DNA from 3 places in the Ornithinibacillus proteolyticus genome. Region 3 is predicted to be linked to each of the others. Evidence: riboswitches for the same ligand, from Rfam matches in the RefSeq annotation. Region 3 holds a riboswitch; each other region holds the start of a gene.
The links. A riboswitch is a leader RNA that binds a small molecule or an ion and turns the genes downstream of it on or off. The one in region 3 is predicted to bind cyclic di-GMP.
Positions count from the first base shown of each region.

Region 1: it holds a riboswitch for cyclic di-GMP, as region 3 does, so the genes downstream of both, AAIB49_RS14165 (diguanylate cyclase) here and AAIB49_RS16885 (anti-repressor SinI family protein) in region 3, are expected to answer to the same signal.
Region 2: it holds a riboswitch for cyclic di-GMP, as region 3 does, so the genes downstream of both, AAIB49_RS09305 (PilZ domain-containing protein) here and AAIB49_RS16885 (anti-repressor SinI family protein) in region 3, are expected to answer to the same signal.

Region 1 is NZ_JBCPXV010000032.1:4,697-10,114, reverse strand. Features, by position in the region: gene AAIB49_RS14165 (diguanylate cyclase) at 1-2,822, opposite strand, end outside; cyclic di-GMP riboswitch class I at 2,984-3,068, opposite strand; gene AAIB49_RS14160 (ABC transporter permease subunit) at 3,482-4,339, opposite strand; gene phnE (phosphonate ABC transporter, permease protein PhnE) at 4,339-5,124, opposite strand; gene phnC (phosphonate ABC transporter ATP-binding protein) at 5,136-5,418, opposite strand, start outside.
Region 2 is NZ_JBCPXV010000015.1:72,820-78,237, forward strand. Features, by position in the region: gene AAIB49_RS09285 (ABC transporter ATP-binding protein) at 1-382, shown strand, start outside; gene AAIB49_RS09290 (ABC transporter substrate-binding protein) at 419-1,489, shown strand; gene AAIB49_RS09295 (ABC transporter permease subunit) at 1,649-2,440, shown strand; gene AAIB49_RS09300 (ABC transporter permease) at 2,433-3,284, shown strand; cyclic di-GMP riboswitch class I at 3,448-3,533, shown strand; gene AAIB49_RS09305 (PilZ domain-containing protein) at 3,737-4,294, shown strand; gene hag (flagellin Hag) at 4,547-5,383, shown strand.
Region 3 is NZ_JBCPXV010000050.1:15,207-20,624, forward strand. Features, by position in the region: gene AAIB49_RS16860 (LCP family glycopolymer transferase) at 1-200, opposite strand, end outside; gene AAIB49_RS16865 (TasA family protein) at 826-1,527, shown strand; gene tapA (amyloid fiber anchoring/assembly protein TapA) at 1,791-2,594, shown strand; gene sipW (signal peptidase I SipW) at 2,595-3,182, shown strand; gene AAIB49_RS16880 (LPXTG cell wall anchor domain-containing protein) at 3,220-3,930, shown strand; cyclic di-GMP riboswitch class I at 4,051-4,126, shown strand; gene AAIB49_RS16885 (anti-repressor SinI family protein) at 4,157-4,267, shown strand; gene AAIB49_RS16890 (helix-turn-helix domain-containing protein) at 4,349-4,675, shown strand; gene AAIB49_RS16895 (VanZ family protein) at 4,734-5,243, shown strand; gene AAIB49_RS16900 (hypothetical protein) at 5,326-5,418, shown strand, end outside.

The sequences.
Region 1 (5,418 bases), on a different contig from region 3:
GCCAATACTTCACTTGTATAAATGCCATATTCCTCACTCAGCTGTTTAACCTCTAAATGATATTCCATCGCTTTGTCATAATCTTCATAGACCTCTGCATAAAGCGCACCTATATTGTTGAGCGATAATAGCATAGCTCTTGCATTCTGAGCTTCTTCTGACAGTTTACAAGACTCATGATAGGCCTCTAAAGCCTCCTCCGCTTTTCCTAAGTGTACAAAAATAAATCCTAATGTTCTGTATGCATTCCCCTTTATTTCCAAAAATTTGTTACCGCACTCTGCAATTAATTCTTCAAAAAGAGCTGCTGCCTCTACTATTTGATTCTCCTCGGTAAGCAAGATAGCTTGAAGACGTTTCACTTCTAACCTTGCCGCTTCATTAGGATGGCTTGTTAAAATATGTTCTACCTTCTCGATATACTCTCTTACCTTGGCAAGCTGATAGATTGCGTGATTCGCATTTGCTAGATGTAAGTATGCCATTATTAAATGGTCCACATGGTTTTCTTCCAGTGCAAGTCTCTCCGCCTTCTCCAAATACTCAAAAGCTAATCTGGTATCTCCTGTGTCAGTTAATAACGATCCTATCTCAAGATAAAATGCTGTTTGTTCTACAGGATTAACTGTTATATCGAGCGCTTTTCTTAGATTTTCAATTTGCCCTTTCGTATTCCATCTACCCTTCATCAACTTAGCTTTTTCAAGGTAATAGATTCTTGCTTTTTCCTTATTTCTAGCATTTGAAAAATGGAAAATAATTTCATCGAGGTTCTTCTCCAAATCCATTCCGTTCAATTCTGCTAAACTAGTTGCTGCTAGCTGATGCTTCGATATCCTCTCTTGCTGGGAAATTCTATCGTACACAACGTTCTTCAATATCTTGCTGCGAAAATCATATAAGTAAGAGCTATCATCAATTAGCCGCTGCAAGATTCCCTTATTCACCAATTCCTCTAATTGTTCATCCACCATCAGTGTATTTGGTAAGAGCTTCTCTATTATGTGTGTGGCAATTGGCTTAGAAAATATGGAGATACTTGTTAGAATATCCATTTTTTCCGGATCAAGATCCTTCAATTGGTTGACTAATGCATGCTCAATATTATTTGGCAAATCTAAGAGATTATAGTCCTCTGATTCCTCTGGTAAATCAATTTGCCATCTTCCAGTTTCTTCACTTACATAAAGAATTCGACGGCTATACAAGTCTTTTATAATTTCCTTTATAAATAACGGATTACCATAGGACTGACTATAAATTCTGCTTGAGAGTTTTTTAGGTGTAAAGGAAATGGATAGAATGCTTTGAATCATTTCTCCTGTTTGTTGTTCATCTAATTGCTCCATCCGAATGGTTTCTGTATCAGGGCGCCTTTTCATCATATAGATAAATTCAGAAGCGACTGAATTCGGTGAAACCGCTCGATCCTCACATGAAAAAACTAAAGTCAAATTCGTATTCTCTAATACTTCTGTACATAAATAGTTAAACGTATCAATTGTAAATTCATCTGCGAGATGAATATTATCGATAATCATTACCGTTGGCCGATTTTGGATACTTTCATTGATAAAACCTGCAATGCGATTTAGAAGTCGATACTTTGTATGATGTTCATTAGCATAGTTAAGCGAATCGTTATAATTCTGATCCATAAGTTCTGGGAAATACTTAATTAATTCAGTATTATATTTCTCTACTATGGTATTATCTGTCTCCATGATTAATTTTCGTAAAATATCAATCCACATTTCCTTACTATCTGTGGATGTATGACTCAAGCTATAGCTCGCATAAACACTTGCTTTGCTTAGCCCAAGTAAAAAGGTAGCTTCTCGTAGAAAACGAGTTTTCCCTACACCATTGACACCTTGAACGAAAAAGATCCGTTTCCCCGGCTGATAGGCAATCATCTTTTCATACGCTCTCATGACAGTCTTCATTTCATTTTCTCTACCAACAAGCTTAGTATAAAGATTTAACCCATATATTTCTTCTTTCTTTATAATCGAGTAGTTCGTACCCAGTACTGTATTTATATCTACGATTACTTCATAGAGGTTGGTATAAGTATTTTCATTTTCGGTATTTAATAGTTTTTTCACAACAGGAATAAGTTGTTTCACTCGTTTGTCATTCGAGTTCTCAAGCAGCGGGGTGAACTGTTTTTTAGGTTCTTCTATAGTAGGTGTTTTCGTTATGAGTGCGAGTAGAATAACACCTAAAGCATACCTATCTGATTCCGCATCTTCTGGCACTCCTGCTAAGACCTTTGGTGATTGATATACCGGGTATTCTATTCGTTCTGCATGGGTTAATTGTTCCATATGTATGGTAGCGATATCCGTTAGTAGCACTTGAGAGTGTCCTTCCCCCTTCAATACTCGAATAGTATAGGGGTTTAATGCACCATAAACAAACCCCTTTAAATGGAGGGAGTATACTGCTGAGCATATCTCTACAAAACAATCCATAATCTCATCAAATGTCATGTTTTTTGTTGCCTGGAACAAGTCTCCTGTTCTCGGAATATAATCCGAAGTAAAAAAGTATTGCGAGTCTACCTGTCGTTTGTTATCAATATAGAAGACCTTATTAAAGCTATAATTTCGGATAATTGCTTTACTCGTTATACGTTTAATATCCAGGAAACGAGTGATATAAAAGTCGATCAGAGGCTTTGGTAAATATTCATTATTTAATAAGCTTAACAGAATAACTTTGTTTTCTTTGCGCATATCATATGCTGAATAAACCATGACATGCTTCTCTTGTTTAATAAGTTCTTTTAACCTATATCTATTGTTGATGATTTCCATATCCTTCACTCCACTTGAAATATCATACCTGTATTAAGGTTTGACAATTGTAGTTTTTGATATCGTATAAGTGTATACATATTGGGAGCTTCCTTCACTACGATGATTCATTGCATACCATAAGAAAAAGCTATTCAAATATGTGAATAGCCAAAAACTGTTTTGGTAGCCAGGCGATCATCGTCTTTCAACATTAGACCCTTTGCTTTGCGTCCTACTCTTTCGAATAGTTTGCCTTTTTCAACACATCTGGTATTTAATTACTATTACTTATTACCTATTCTACACCAATTCTACAAAAATTCAATAATTTGACAATATATTCATGAATTGTTTTACAATATTATAATTTCTAAAACATCAACTAGTACTTTATACCCGGAAATGGTATCGATTAAACGTATTTCCCCTATTTTCTTGGCAAGGTTTTATGCAAAATTATCGATGAACATCGTTAGAAGATGACCGCTTTCGTTTACTAGTTTTTATATTTGCGTGTTCCTGTATTCCGTCTTCATTGCGCAAAACAACTAGTTCTTTATACCCTGAATAATCACACTTTTATTCCTTCTACTAATATAAAAACCTTTGTATAAAGGATATTATTCCTTTATACAAAGGTTTTAGGATTCTATAATCGTATTCGGCTATAGGATTAATTAGTTTTTCACTGTTGAAGGAAAATATCGGTCCTTCAAGCGAGTGGAGATAAATTCTAGTATAATGGCAATGATTAGAATAAGATATGTGATTAAACCTACTTCTCTAAGGTCATAATAGAAGCCGGATGCCATGAAAAGTTCAAAGCCTATACCGCCTGCTCCAGCTGCTGCTCCCATGGCAACTGCAACGGAGAAGTTAATTTCAAAACGTAAAAATGTCCAAGATAGTAAATAGGTAAAGGTAGATGGAATAATCCCGTGCATGATCGTATGCCACCAATTAGAACCTGTTGCTTTTAATGCTTCTAAAATACCAGGATCTATCTCTTCAAATGCTTCAGAGAATGCTTTCACTAGGTACGCCACAGAGTGGAATAACATCCCCAGAACTGCTGCTTCACTACCAAGTCCTGCTGCAATAGCAAATATTAGCACCCAGAGAACAGTTGGTACTGCGCGAATAAACGCTACTAAAATTCTCACTGTTTTAGACAACCAAGGTTTGGATAGATTTTCTGCTGCCATTAAAGCTAAAAAGAAAGCAATAATTGCGCCTAAAATTGTAGCTAATATCCCTAAACCTAATGTTACACCAACTTGATAGAAGGCTTCTCCCCAACTAAAATGATTTAATGTAGGTTCAAAGAACATTACCCTAAGATTATGTAAGGTTTCCGTTACGGCTCTTTCTATCTGCAAGCCCATATAGTTAAAAAAGAAAAATGCTAGAATAGTTAATATAGTCAGTATCCAAATGGTCCATTTGATAACTAAATCTATCTTGTTTCCGGATTTAATATCAATTTTTCCGCTTTTTGTTCGTTTTATAGTAGAAGGTTTCAAACCTACTTCCATTATAAGATCACCTTCCGTATTTGGTTAGATATCAATTCAATTACAATAACTGAAATAACGATAGTAGCAGTAATTAAGGCAACTACTGGATAGTTCATATTCTTATAATATAAATCAAACAGGTAGCCAATCCCTGTTCCAGTTAGTATTCCAACTAGTGTAGCACTACGTATATTCGTCTTAATCATAAACAATATCCAGCTAAGCATTTGTGGAATGCTTTGTGGTAGGACGGCTTTACTAACGATTTGGAAATAGGTTGCCCCAGTAGCCGTCAATGCTTCTACAGAGCTCTGATTAGTTTCATCAATCGATTCAATAAATGCTCTCGTTAAAAACCCTAGAGTTCCAACAAATAATGCTAGAAAACCAGTCAATGAATTCTGTCCAAATGAAATCAAGAGAATTAAAGACCATGCTACAACAGGTATATTACGAGATAGCGATGCAATGAATCTCGCAAGCATACTGAATATATTATTTGTTTTCGTTGTTTTTGAACCTAGTAAAGCTAAGAATATGGAAAAGAATGCTGCAATTGTCGTTGCGGCAATAGACATGAAAATCGTCTCATTCAGCTTCACTAATATATTTGGTAGCCTCTCAAAAGAATCTTGCGTAATCATTAAATTGGAAAATATCCAAGTGAAAGCAGCAGGAATGGTAGCGATGCTTTCTATAAAGTTAAAATCTGTTATGCTTGAGGACAGATAGGTGATGACAATAATAATGATAAACATTAAGGTTAACTGCATCTTTTTCTTACGTAAAATTTTTACATCCATTGCTATTCCCCTTATACGGTGATTAATTCTTTTGATTCCATTTCATATATATGTTCTATTTTATCTGTTGAAAGTAAAGGACTTGGCCCGTCAAATACTACTTCACCTTGCTTCAAACCAATAATTCGGCTTGCATAGTCTTTAGCAACTTCTACCTGATGCAGATTGACAATACAAGTAATACCAAGCTCCTCCGAAATTTTCTTTAAATGATCCATAATGATTTTTGAAGAGTTAGGATCCAGTGAGGCAATTGGTTCATCACAAAGAATCAGCTTCGGTTCTTGAATAAGT
Region 2 (5,418 bases), on a different contig from region 3:
TGTGGCAGATTTTATTGGTCAAACTAATATTATCGAAGGTACTGTTCGTGGAATTAATGGTGACATGGCGGAGATGGAATACGCCAATCAACCGATTGCAATTCCGAATACTGCTCATGTGACGAAGGATGAGGAAGTCATTATTTCGGTACGTCCTGAAAAATTAAAGATTAGCAGTACACCGATTGAAGGATTGAATAATGTAAAAGGTACGTTCAAGGAAAAAATCTATGTTGGCTCTGTGACGAAAATCGTAGTAACCATGCCAAACGGTAAGGATCTGACGGTTAATGAATCCCATGATAATATGGCTGAATTAACCAATACTAATGATATCTATGTCAGCTGGAGTCCTAATAATTCGGTTGTTCTAAAAAAATAACATAAATTAAAATGTAGAGATTGGAGATGGGAAAGATTGAAAAAGTCTTTTGTATTTGCACTATTTAGTTTGTTGATTGTATTATTTCTAGCAGCTTGTGGATCTAATGGTGATTCGGATAATGCTGGTGGAGAGCAGGAATTAAGTGATGAACTTATCGTATTTAACTGGAGTGAATACATTCCACAAGAAGTAATTGATGGTTTTGAAGAAGAGTATGGTGTAGATGTTGTATATTCTACTTACAATTCAAACCATGAAATGCTGACAAAAGTACAAAGCGGTACGGTTGCTTATGACCTAGTATTTCCTTCCGATTATTATGTGAATCAAATGGTAGATAATGACTTATTGCTAGAAATAAATTTCGATAACATACCAAATTATGAGAATATCGCAAATGCATGGCGAAACATGCCGTTTGATGCTGAGAATAAATACTCCGTTCCATTTATGTATGGATACGACGGAATTATATATAACAAGAAATATATTAAAGAAGCCCCTACTAGCTGGGAGGATTTATGGAACCCAGAATATGCAGGGAAATTAGTACTACTAGAAGAATCCAAAGAAGTTTCTAACATGGCACAACAATTATTGGGTAATGACATGAATGATCCAACAGAAGCACAATTAGAGGAAGGCTTCGAAAGAGTAAAAGAAATTATGCCGAATGTATTAGCATTTGATGCTGCACCATCCAGCCGATTTGTTAGAGAAGAAGCATGGATTGGTCATGGTTATTCCGGATCAGCTGCTACAGCATGGTTGAAAAATGAAGACATTGACTTTGTTCTTCCGGAAGAAGGCGGCGTTGTTTGGTTAGATGCAATGGTAATTCCAAAAACATCGAAAAACAAATATACGGCTGAGGTATTTATTGACTACCTACTTCGTCCAGAGGTAAGTGTTAAACTATCTGAATTTATTCCTTATGGAAATCCAAATGAAGCGGCTGTTGAGATATTACCAGATGAAATTAAAAATAGCCCTGGCTTAAACTTCCCTGATGAAGTAATTGAGCGTACGGAGTGGAATATACCACTAGATTCAGAACGGACGCAATATATGAACCGATTATTCCAAGAAGCAAAGGTTGAATAATGAAGTAAATAAAGAGGCTGTCAAAAGGCTTGAGGGTCCCTCATAACATGATGAGGGACTATCCCCTTATAGACAACCTCTTATCCTATGTCTAGTTTTTAGGCGCCAGAAACATACACATTTATCGTGTTTTATCTCTTTGGAAGGTAGGTGGAAAATGTGAGACCTAGAACGAAGAAACTATTATTTTCGTTTTCCCTACTCGTCTTTTTATTCTTTTATATTCCCATTATGTTCGTTATCATCTATTCATTTAATGATTCTAAATTAGGAACAGTTTGGACAGGATTTACGTTAGATTGGTATAGCTCTATCTTTCAAAATCACCAGTTGATTAATGCAACAATGAATAGTCTATATCTAGCAGTAATTTCAACTGTCATCGCAACCATTTTAGGGACGCTAGCAGCATTAGCGCTCTATCGTTATACATTTATTGGGAAAAAGGCTGTTGAGTTTCTATTCTATATTCCAGTCGTCATTCCGGATATTGTCGTTGCGGTTGCTTTACTTGCCATTTATGGGATTCTAAATGTCTCGTTAGGCTTAAATACAGCGATACCAGGACATGTCGCCATCACGATTTCGTATGTCATGCTTGTTGTTCTAGCAAGACTATCATCCTTTGATAGTTCATTGGAGGAAGCGGCAAAAGACCTAGGGGCTAATGAGTGGCAAACCTTTTGGAAGGTTACTTTTCCATTAATCTTTCCGGGTATCTTAGCTGGCGGATTGCTAGCTTTTACGATTTCGTTGGATGAATTTGTTATTTCGTTCTTTACACTAGGACCAGGCGATAATACATTACCAGTACTCGTCTATTCGATGGTTCGATTAGGTGTATCACCTGAAGTAAACGTACTTTCTACGATTATTATCGTAATCATGTTCATCGTGGTCACCATTGTTGGCCTAAATATGCGAAAGAAAGGGGATATGAGAAATGATTAGAAATTTTAAAAAGGCTTATTTATTGTTATCCCCTAGCTTATTTTGGCTAACCTTATTTTTAGTTATCCCAGTCATTTTTATTGCGGTGATCAGCTTCACGACAAATGGTGATTTTGGTGCAATTATTTATGAATTTAGCTTCAAAGCCTATTCTTCTGCTTTTAGCTCACTTTATGCAAAAGTAATTTGGCAATCGGTATGGTGGGCACTGATAGCAACAATCGTTTGTTTATTCATTGCTTACCCATTTGCCTATTTTATTGCTAATGCTGGTAAGTGGAAAAATCTATTGCTGCTGCTTGTCATGGTACCGTTTTGGACCAATTTATTGATTCGTTTGTATGCATGGATTATTTTAATGAACAATCAAGGTGTCATTAATAATGTGTTAATGGATTTAGGGTTTATTAAGGAGCCGCTTGCACTAATGTATTCACCAGGTGGCGTCATTCTCGGATTAGTTTACGGATTCCTTCCATTTATGATCTTACCGATATACTCCTCCATCGAGCAGTTAGATAAAACATACTTGGAGGCATCGGAGGATTTAGGGGCAGGACCGGTAAAAACATTCTTAAATGTTACACTACCATTAACATTCCCAGGTATTTTGGCTGGATTTATTATCACATTTGTACCAGCAATTAGTGTGTTCGTTGTTACCGACTTATTTACTGGTGGCAAGCTATTAATGGTTGGAAATGTTATTCGTGATGCATTCTTAGTGGAAATGAACTGGCAGCTTGGGGCAGCACTTTCTTTATTATTAATGATTTTAGTGCTGTTATCCTTGTTGATCTTTATGCGATTTACCAATCGGAAGGATCGGAAGTTTTTAGTATAAGATAGGGATTGAGAAAAGTGTGCTTCGGCACGCTTTTTTTATTTAGTTTTGATAGGTCTTTTGGATTAATTGTTTGTAATGAGATAGGTGTATTGTACTATTCAATTAAAAAATGTCGAATTTTGGAAAGTCTTCTAGTATAATAGGACCAACTATAGAGGTTTTACGAAAAAGGCAAACTTATCCGAAAGGGAAGGACGCAAAGCCGAGGGCCTAAAGCACTATTGTTATGGCAGCCTAGCTACCGAAGGAAACTGGGACTAGAGTATGATAGGAGGACCTTTTCTTTGGTTCTCCTTTTTATTAGCAGATGGGAAAAATAAACTGCTTTCCCGCCAACTTAGAAAAACGAATACATTCGTTAAAGGACAACCAAATGAGCGTTTCTCTAATGTGATAGTGGACCTAGGTATTTTCGAAAACCTACTTACTTAAATAAGGAGGTGTTTGAAATGGATGATAAAGTTTGGATTTTTATTCTAGTTGTTGCTTTTCTATTCATATTGCTATTATTCTTTCTTATTAAACAGGTAATGAAAAAGCAGCAGGATAAAGATGACACTACTTTAGATAGGAACGAAGTGGAGAACCATCCTATTTTTACTAGTGTAACGCTAAGCGGAAATGCCCAGGTAAGTGTAGAGGGGATCACCTGTTTTGTTGAATTTCTCGATGTAGATAATGAGAAATTGAATCCGAATTTCATACAAGGGGTCTTAAAAAATGTCAGTCTTGACGGTGTAACGTTTGTGTGTGGTGTTGAATATCCGATAATCGATGACATGACCATAAAGATTCGTTTTTCCCTAAAGGATACGGTGTTTATTTTGAAGGGGAGAATCGTTCGGAAGGAAGTGTATCAGGAAAGTGATCGATTTGGATATAGCGCAGTATTTACAAATTCGTACGAGGAAGACCGCGAATTGTTACACCAAATACTAGAGAAGATGATGGTGGAGAAGCGAAAGAAGTTAGTTTCTAGTAGAGGTTGTGGGGAGTCTATGGTATAGTACCATGGGCTTTTTTGTTGTTTGGAATAGTGGGAAAAGAAATTTCTACAAAAAAGAATAATTTTTTTATAAAAAAGATTAAACATCTATTTTTCATGCCGATATAATAGGTACAACATCATGATGATGTGGTAAATGTTTTGGCCAAACATTTTACTTCACTTAGTTAATAACTCTAATACGAGTTGTTATAGATGCGAGACATATGGATGTGACTCGCGAAAAAAACAAAATACATGGAGGTATGTAAACATGATTATCAATCACAATATTTCTGCATTAAACGCACACCGTCAATTAGGTGTAAACACAGGAGCTACTCAAAACTCTTTAGAAAAACTATCTTCTGGTCTTCGTATCAACCGTGCTGGAGATGATGCTGCAGGTCTAGCAATCTCTGAAAAAATGCGTGGACAAATTCGCGGTTTAGAAATGGCATCTAAGAATGCTCAAGATGGTATTTCTTTAATCCAAACTGCTGAAGGTGCTTTAACTGAAACTCATTCAATTTTACAACGTATGCGTGAGTTAACTGTACAAGCGGGTAACCTTGGAACTCAAGAAAGTGATGATTTATCTGCAATCCAAGATGAAATCACTGCACTTATTGAAGAAATTGATGGAATTGCTGAGCGTACTCAGTTTAACGGTAAAGGCTTACTAGATGGATCTTTTGCTGCAGGTGAAAGCGAATTAGTATTCCAAATCGGTGCTAATCAAAACCAAAACCTTGTTGTAAACATTAATGATATGGGTGCTGAAGCATTAGAAGTAAAAGATATTGATGTATCTAGCTTTACAGAAAGCTCACATTTTGATGCTGCTGTAGGTAAAATTGATGCTGCTATCAAATCTGTTTCTGAACAACGTTCTGGTCTTGGTGCAGTTCAAAATCGTCTTGAGCACACAATCAACAACCTAGGTGCTTCTCAAGAAAACCTAACTGCTGCTGAATCTCGTATCCGTGACGTTGATATGGCTAAAGAAATGATGGAATTCACTAAGAATAACATCCTAACTCAAGCAGCACAATCAATGTTAGCTCAAGCTAACCAACAACCTCAAGGTGTATTACAATTACTTCGTTAATTAGTAGATTTTAGAGGTTTATAATAAAAAAATTG
Region 3 (5,418 bases):
CTATTAATCTCTTCTTGCCTTTTAGGGTCTTTATCACGATCCAATGGTTCATGCATGGTGTTAACCGTATCGTGTATTTTATCCCATACATACCATGCAAATCCTCCACCAGCTAGTAGAAGGAAAAGAAAAATCCCACCGACCCAGTATAACCATTTTCGTCTTTTCTTTTGTTTAAGTTCTTTCCTTGATTCCGCCACTGTCATTCTCCTTAATTGTTAACTATTGGAAATATTATATCGAATCCTGTCATTTTAGTCTATTGCAAAATAGGATTTATTACTCATTATTTTTGACTAATAGAATAGTGTTAATCGTATAGTGATTTAGTTCCTCCAAAAAGTAACAGAACGATTAGCAGTAATTAGGAGCAATATTTACTTTTCAATTGGGTTTCAAGTTAGTATGTTATTCTAAGAAAACTTATTTATATTATCGTTATCATAATAAATATATGATAAGAATAGACATGCATAGAAGTATATAAAATGAATTTGTTCTTTATAAAGAATATAAATACGTTAATAAGTACAAAAATATAAGTAATCTAAAGAAATATAAAGATAATCCAATAAAAACGTTCTTTATAGTGAATATTTGCCGGAATTTGAGGTTTTCATTTCTAAGTAAATTATCCTATACTCCAATTAGATTGTTCTTTATTAGGAACGAAATGAGTCTTATTGAAGAACGATAGTGTTTAACTGGTTAAATACATATGGAAAGAGAACGATTACCAAACTCTTTCCCGACACTTTTAAATTTGCGCAGATTTAAAGGTGAATTGTTCTGTAATTAGAATTTAAATTAGGGAGATGAACGAGAATGAGTATGAAGAAAAAGTTAGGTATGGGCATTACATCAGCTGCTTTAGGTATTGCATTAATTGGTGGGGGTACGTTTGCATACTTTAGTGATACTGCTACACAAACGAACACGTTTGCTTCCGGTACAATTCAACTTGATGTTGATCCAACTGTACAAGTAGAAATGAATAATCTTAAGCCTGGAGACTGGATGCCAAGATCGTTTGAATTACAAAACAATGGAACGCTTGATATTAAGTATGTTGACTTAAAAACAGATTATGCGGTTACAAGAAATGGTGAGGCTGTTAGTAATGAATTAGCAGATGCATATGCAGAACAACTTTATGTGCAATTCTTAAAGAATACTTCTGGGAATGCAGATTATGAAGTGTTGTTTGAAGTAAGTTTAAAAGACCTTCGTGATTTAACACCAGAAGATTTAGCAACAAAAGTAAATCTTGAAAACATTATGGTTGAAGAAGGGTATAGATACTGGGAATGGATTGTTTGGCCAGTATTTGGCAAATGGATAACTGTTGATCCAGTATTTGAAGATGTATCAGAAGAAGTATATGGTATTGGAGCTGGCGATAAAGCTAACTTTGATGTTCAATTCCGTTTCAATGATACTGGTGTAGCACAAAATGAACTACAAAATCTAGATTTAGAGCTTACTTGGACATTCGAAGGTTTCCAAACTGACGGAGAAGAAAAGTAATTTTTTGATAAACAAGAGGCTGGGGCATAACGAAAATATAGGTAATAAAAAACGAACTACCACCACATTAGCCCCGGAAATATACTGGAAGTAACCGCAAGTATATTTCCGGGGCGGGTATGATGCGCTAACTTTCATGTTCCGTTTTTTCTATGTTAGAAATAGTTTTGTCCCAGCCTCATTCCTTATTTATTAACTATCCTGGTTAATCGAAGTTTTGGAATAACGATGATAGTTAATAAAGGGGAGATAGGGGGAAGAATATGAGACAGTCACGAGTAGCTAAGTATCGGAAAAAACATAAAAAATTAATCATTCTCATGCAATTATTAGCTATCCTATATGCTTCTATCGCATCATTATCGCTCGTTACCTCAACTACTACGGCTCATTTTAGCTATACAAGTCCTAAGGTGACGACTACCATTTCTACAGCAAGTAACTGGTGGGATGGAAGTGAGTTAGCATTCCTGGATAATGCAACAGATGTTATACATAGCTGTCCACCAGTTGAAATCCAAGTCCAGATCAAGAATATTGGAGACGGTGACATGGCGGGTCCAACCGAATACAAAGTATTTTATTCTGAACAAAAAGGTAACCCTGAGAAACTGGGCAAAGAAATTGCAAATGGATTGATCCAACCATTAAATGCTGGTCAAGAAATAAGCCTTACATATACTGCAACAGAAGAAGGTTGGTATCAATTTATGGCGTATCAGCTACCAGGCTTTCATGAAAATGAAGAGAATAGAACGGAAATATGGAGCAATAAAGTAAAGGTACAATGCCCGCCACAAGATAAAAAACAGGAAGAAGATGCTGCTATCAATGAGGAAGAAGTGAGTGAAAATGAACCTAAAGAGGAAGAAATAGTAGAAGAGCAAACCGTCACACAACCAGAAGAAGAGAATGAAGATGAAAATAAGTCTAGCACGAAAAAAGATAATGCTAATGAAATAAAAGAAGTAGAGGAAAAACCAGTTGAAGAAAATGAATCGGTTCAATCAGAGAGTGAACCGATGGAAGAAGACACTGTGAATTCATCTGAGGAAGGAGAAAATTAAATGAATTTAAAAAAGGTCGCAAAATGGACTGGAAATTTGCTTACGTATGCCATGATGGCTGTACTAATCTTTTTAGCGTTTACGGTTGTTGCAACGAAAGCTTCAGGGGGAGAACCAGAAATTCTAGGCTATCAATTAAAAACGGTATTATCAGGATCAATGGAGCCAGAATTCAATACCGGTTCTATTATCGCAGTGGAGCCTGGTGGAGACATGACTCGTTTTCAATCGGGGGATGTTATCACATTCGTGGAAGAAGATGGAAAGTTAATTACCCATAGGGTCATAGAGGTAGTAAATAGTGGAGAACATGTTATGTATCGAACGAAGGGAGATAATAATGCTTCCCCAGATAGTAGCTTAGTACTTTCTGAAAATGTCGTTGCCCAGTATACAGGCTTCACTATTCCTTATCTAGGATATGTTGTTAACCTTGCACAATCCCAAAATGGAGCATTTTTACTATTAATACCAGGATTCATCCTAATCGTCTATGCCGGTTTCACTATTTGGCAAGCAGTTCGAGAATTAGAGGCTACGAATAAAAAACTAGCTAAACAAATACAGGAAAATAGTACGGCATCTTAATATAATTTTGATAGTTTTGCCTTAAGGGGGCGATGAATTGAAGCGGGTAATGTTGATTAGCTTGGCATTCGTTATCGGGTTTATTATGCTACATAATCCTTTATTAACGATGGCCGATGATTCCGATACAACAATTAATGACAAAGCAGAAATAGCAATCTCGCTTTCACCTAATGATATGCTTTTTAATGTGAATAATATGAAACCAGGAGACTGGGCACCAAGAACACTTACAGTTATGAATGATGGGAAAAATAATTTTCACTATCAGATAAGCATTAGCAATGAAGGGGAAGCGAAACTATTTAATGAACTTCTAATCGAAATGGAAGGGGGGGAAGGGATACTATATGAAGGTAAACTAGCAGAATTGGAAACGTTACCGAAGAGATTTCTTGCTGCTAACACATACGAAGAAATAGACATCACCGTTCGTTTTCCGGAACATCTTGGTAATGAGTTTCAAGGGTTAGCTGTTCTTTTTAACATGTCGTTTGTAGCAGAGGCAGCTAATAGTACCCCTGGTACGGGGGACTCTGATGGTGAAGATAATAGCACAACAGAGAAAGATGTAAAGCTTGTGGGGGGTAAAATAAATGATGGAGATAACACAGCAGGATCGCCACTTCCTAAGACAGCAACAAATATGTTTCATTATTTATTAATTGGTACCTGTTTACTTCTAGCTGGCTTAATCCTTTATATCATTTCTAGAAGATTGAAAAGAGCACGGATGAGTAGGGTATAGTATATCGAAAAAAGTAATATGATTGGTTTGAACCTCCTACAAAACTAGTTCCATTCTGACAAAACAAGACATACATAAAATACTAGTTCTTTAGTATAATAGATTTAGAAATAAATTCCATCTATACAAAGGCAACCTCATTGAAAGATGGGGACGCAAAGTCACAGGTCCAATACTGGATGGCTGGATTGCATAGATAAGTATGGGGGACGGGAATTTGAATAAAATGATCGGTTTAGACTATGAGTGGATTTTGTTAATTAAGGAGGCAAAAAAACAGGGGATGACCGTAGAAGAAATACGACTATTTCTAGCGGAAGCAAAGCACCATGCATAATTCTTTTGTTGTATTTTTGTACTTAATATAGAACTGCTCACCTGTTTGTGATATAATTTCGCTTGAAAGAGGTGAGTCGAATTGATCGGAGAAAAAATCAAACAATTACGCAAAGAAAAGAAAATGTCTATATCTGAGCTAGCAGAAAAAGCAAATGTTGCCAAGTCGTACTTAAGTTCAATCGAACGTAACCTCCAATCCAATCCATCTATTCAATTTATCGAGAAAATTAGTGCTGTTCTAGGTGTATCTGTAAATGAGTTAATTAATACGAAAGACTCCATAGAATTGGAGGATTTAGACGGAGAATGGCTAGAAATCGTCAAAGAAGCGATGGAATCTGGTGTTTCGAAAGAAGACTTTAAGAGTTTCCTAGAATTTAATAAGTGGCGAAAAAATAATAATTAGAAACCGTAGATTATACTGCGGTTTTTTTATTGCTTGTGATATAGTAGGATATAAGATTTTGGACAAGTATGGTGAAATGATGAATCGTAAACCTATTTATTGGCTTCTTCCGATCGTATGGATGGCTGTCATTTTCTTTTCTTCTGCGACCCCATATGAAAAACAGGATATGAAGCCATTACTAGCGAGCATTATTGATTTTTCTTTTTTAGAACCGTATTTTAGTTGGGTTTCATTTACGTATAATCAAACAGAGGTAAGCATTGCTGCACTTGGTGTAGAAGGATTTATCGAATTTTTTCTTCGTAAAGGAGCACATTTCGGTGCATTTTTCCTATTGATGATTCTGTTTTGTATAGCATTTCGAAGGACAGTACATTGGAATTTACATAAAATTCTAGTTGTCTCATTTGGATTAACGATTGCATATGCTATTATGGATGAATTACATCAAGGTTTAACACCAAATAGAACGCCTTTTTATGGAGATGTAGTAATTGACGGAATCGGAGCTAGCATGGCATACTTCATTCTACTAATCTGGTATAAAAAATGGAAAAAACTATAAAATTTAATAATTATAGTAAATATCTCATAGATTTCATGGTATACTAGTTTTTATATTAAATCATAGTCAAGGCGGTAATTTCATGGTTGAGCGTGAGTTTTTTAAGAATATGATGAAAAAGGTAATTGATGATACAGAAAAAAATAAAATCCGTTCCTCTGAAGAATTAATTCAA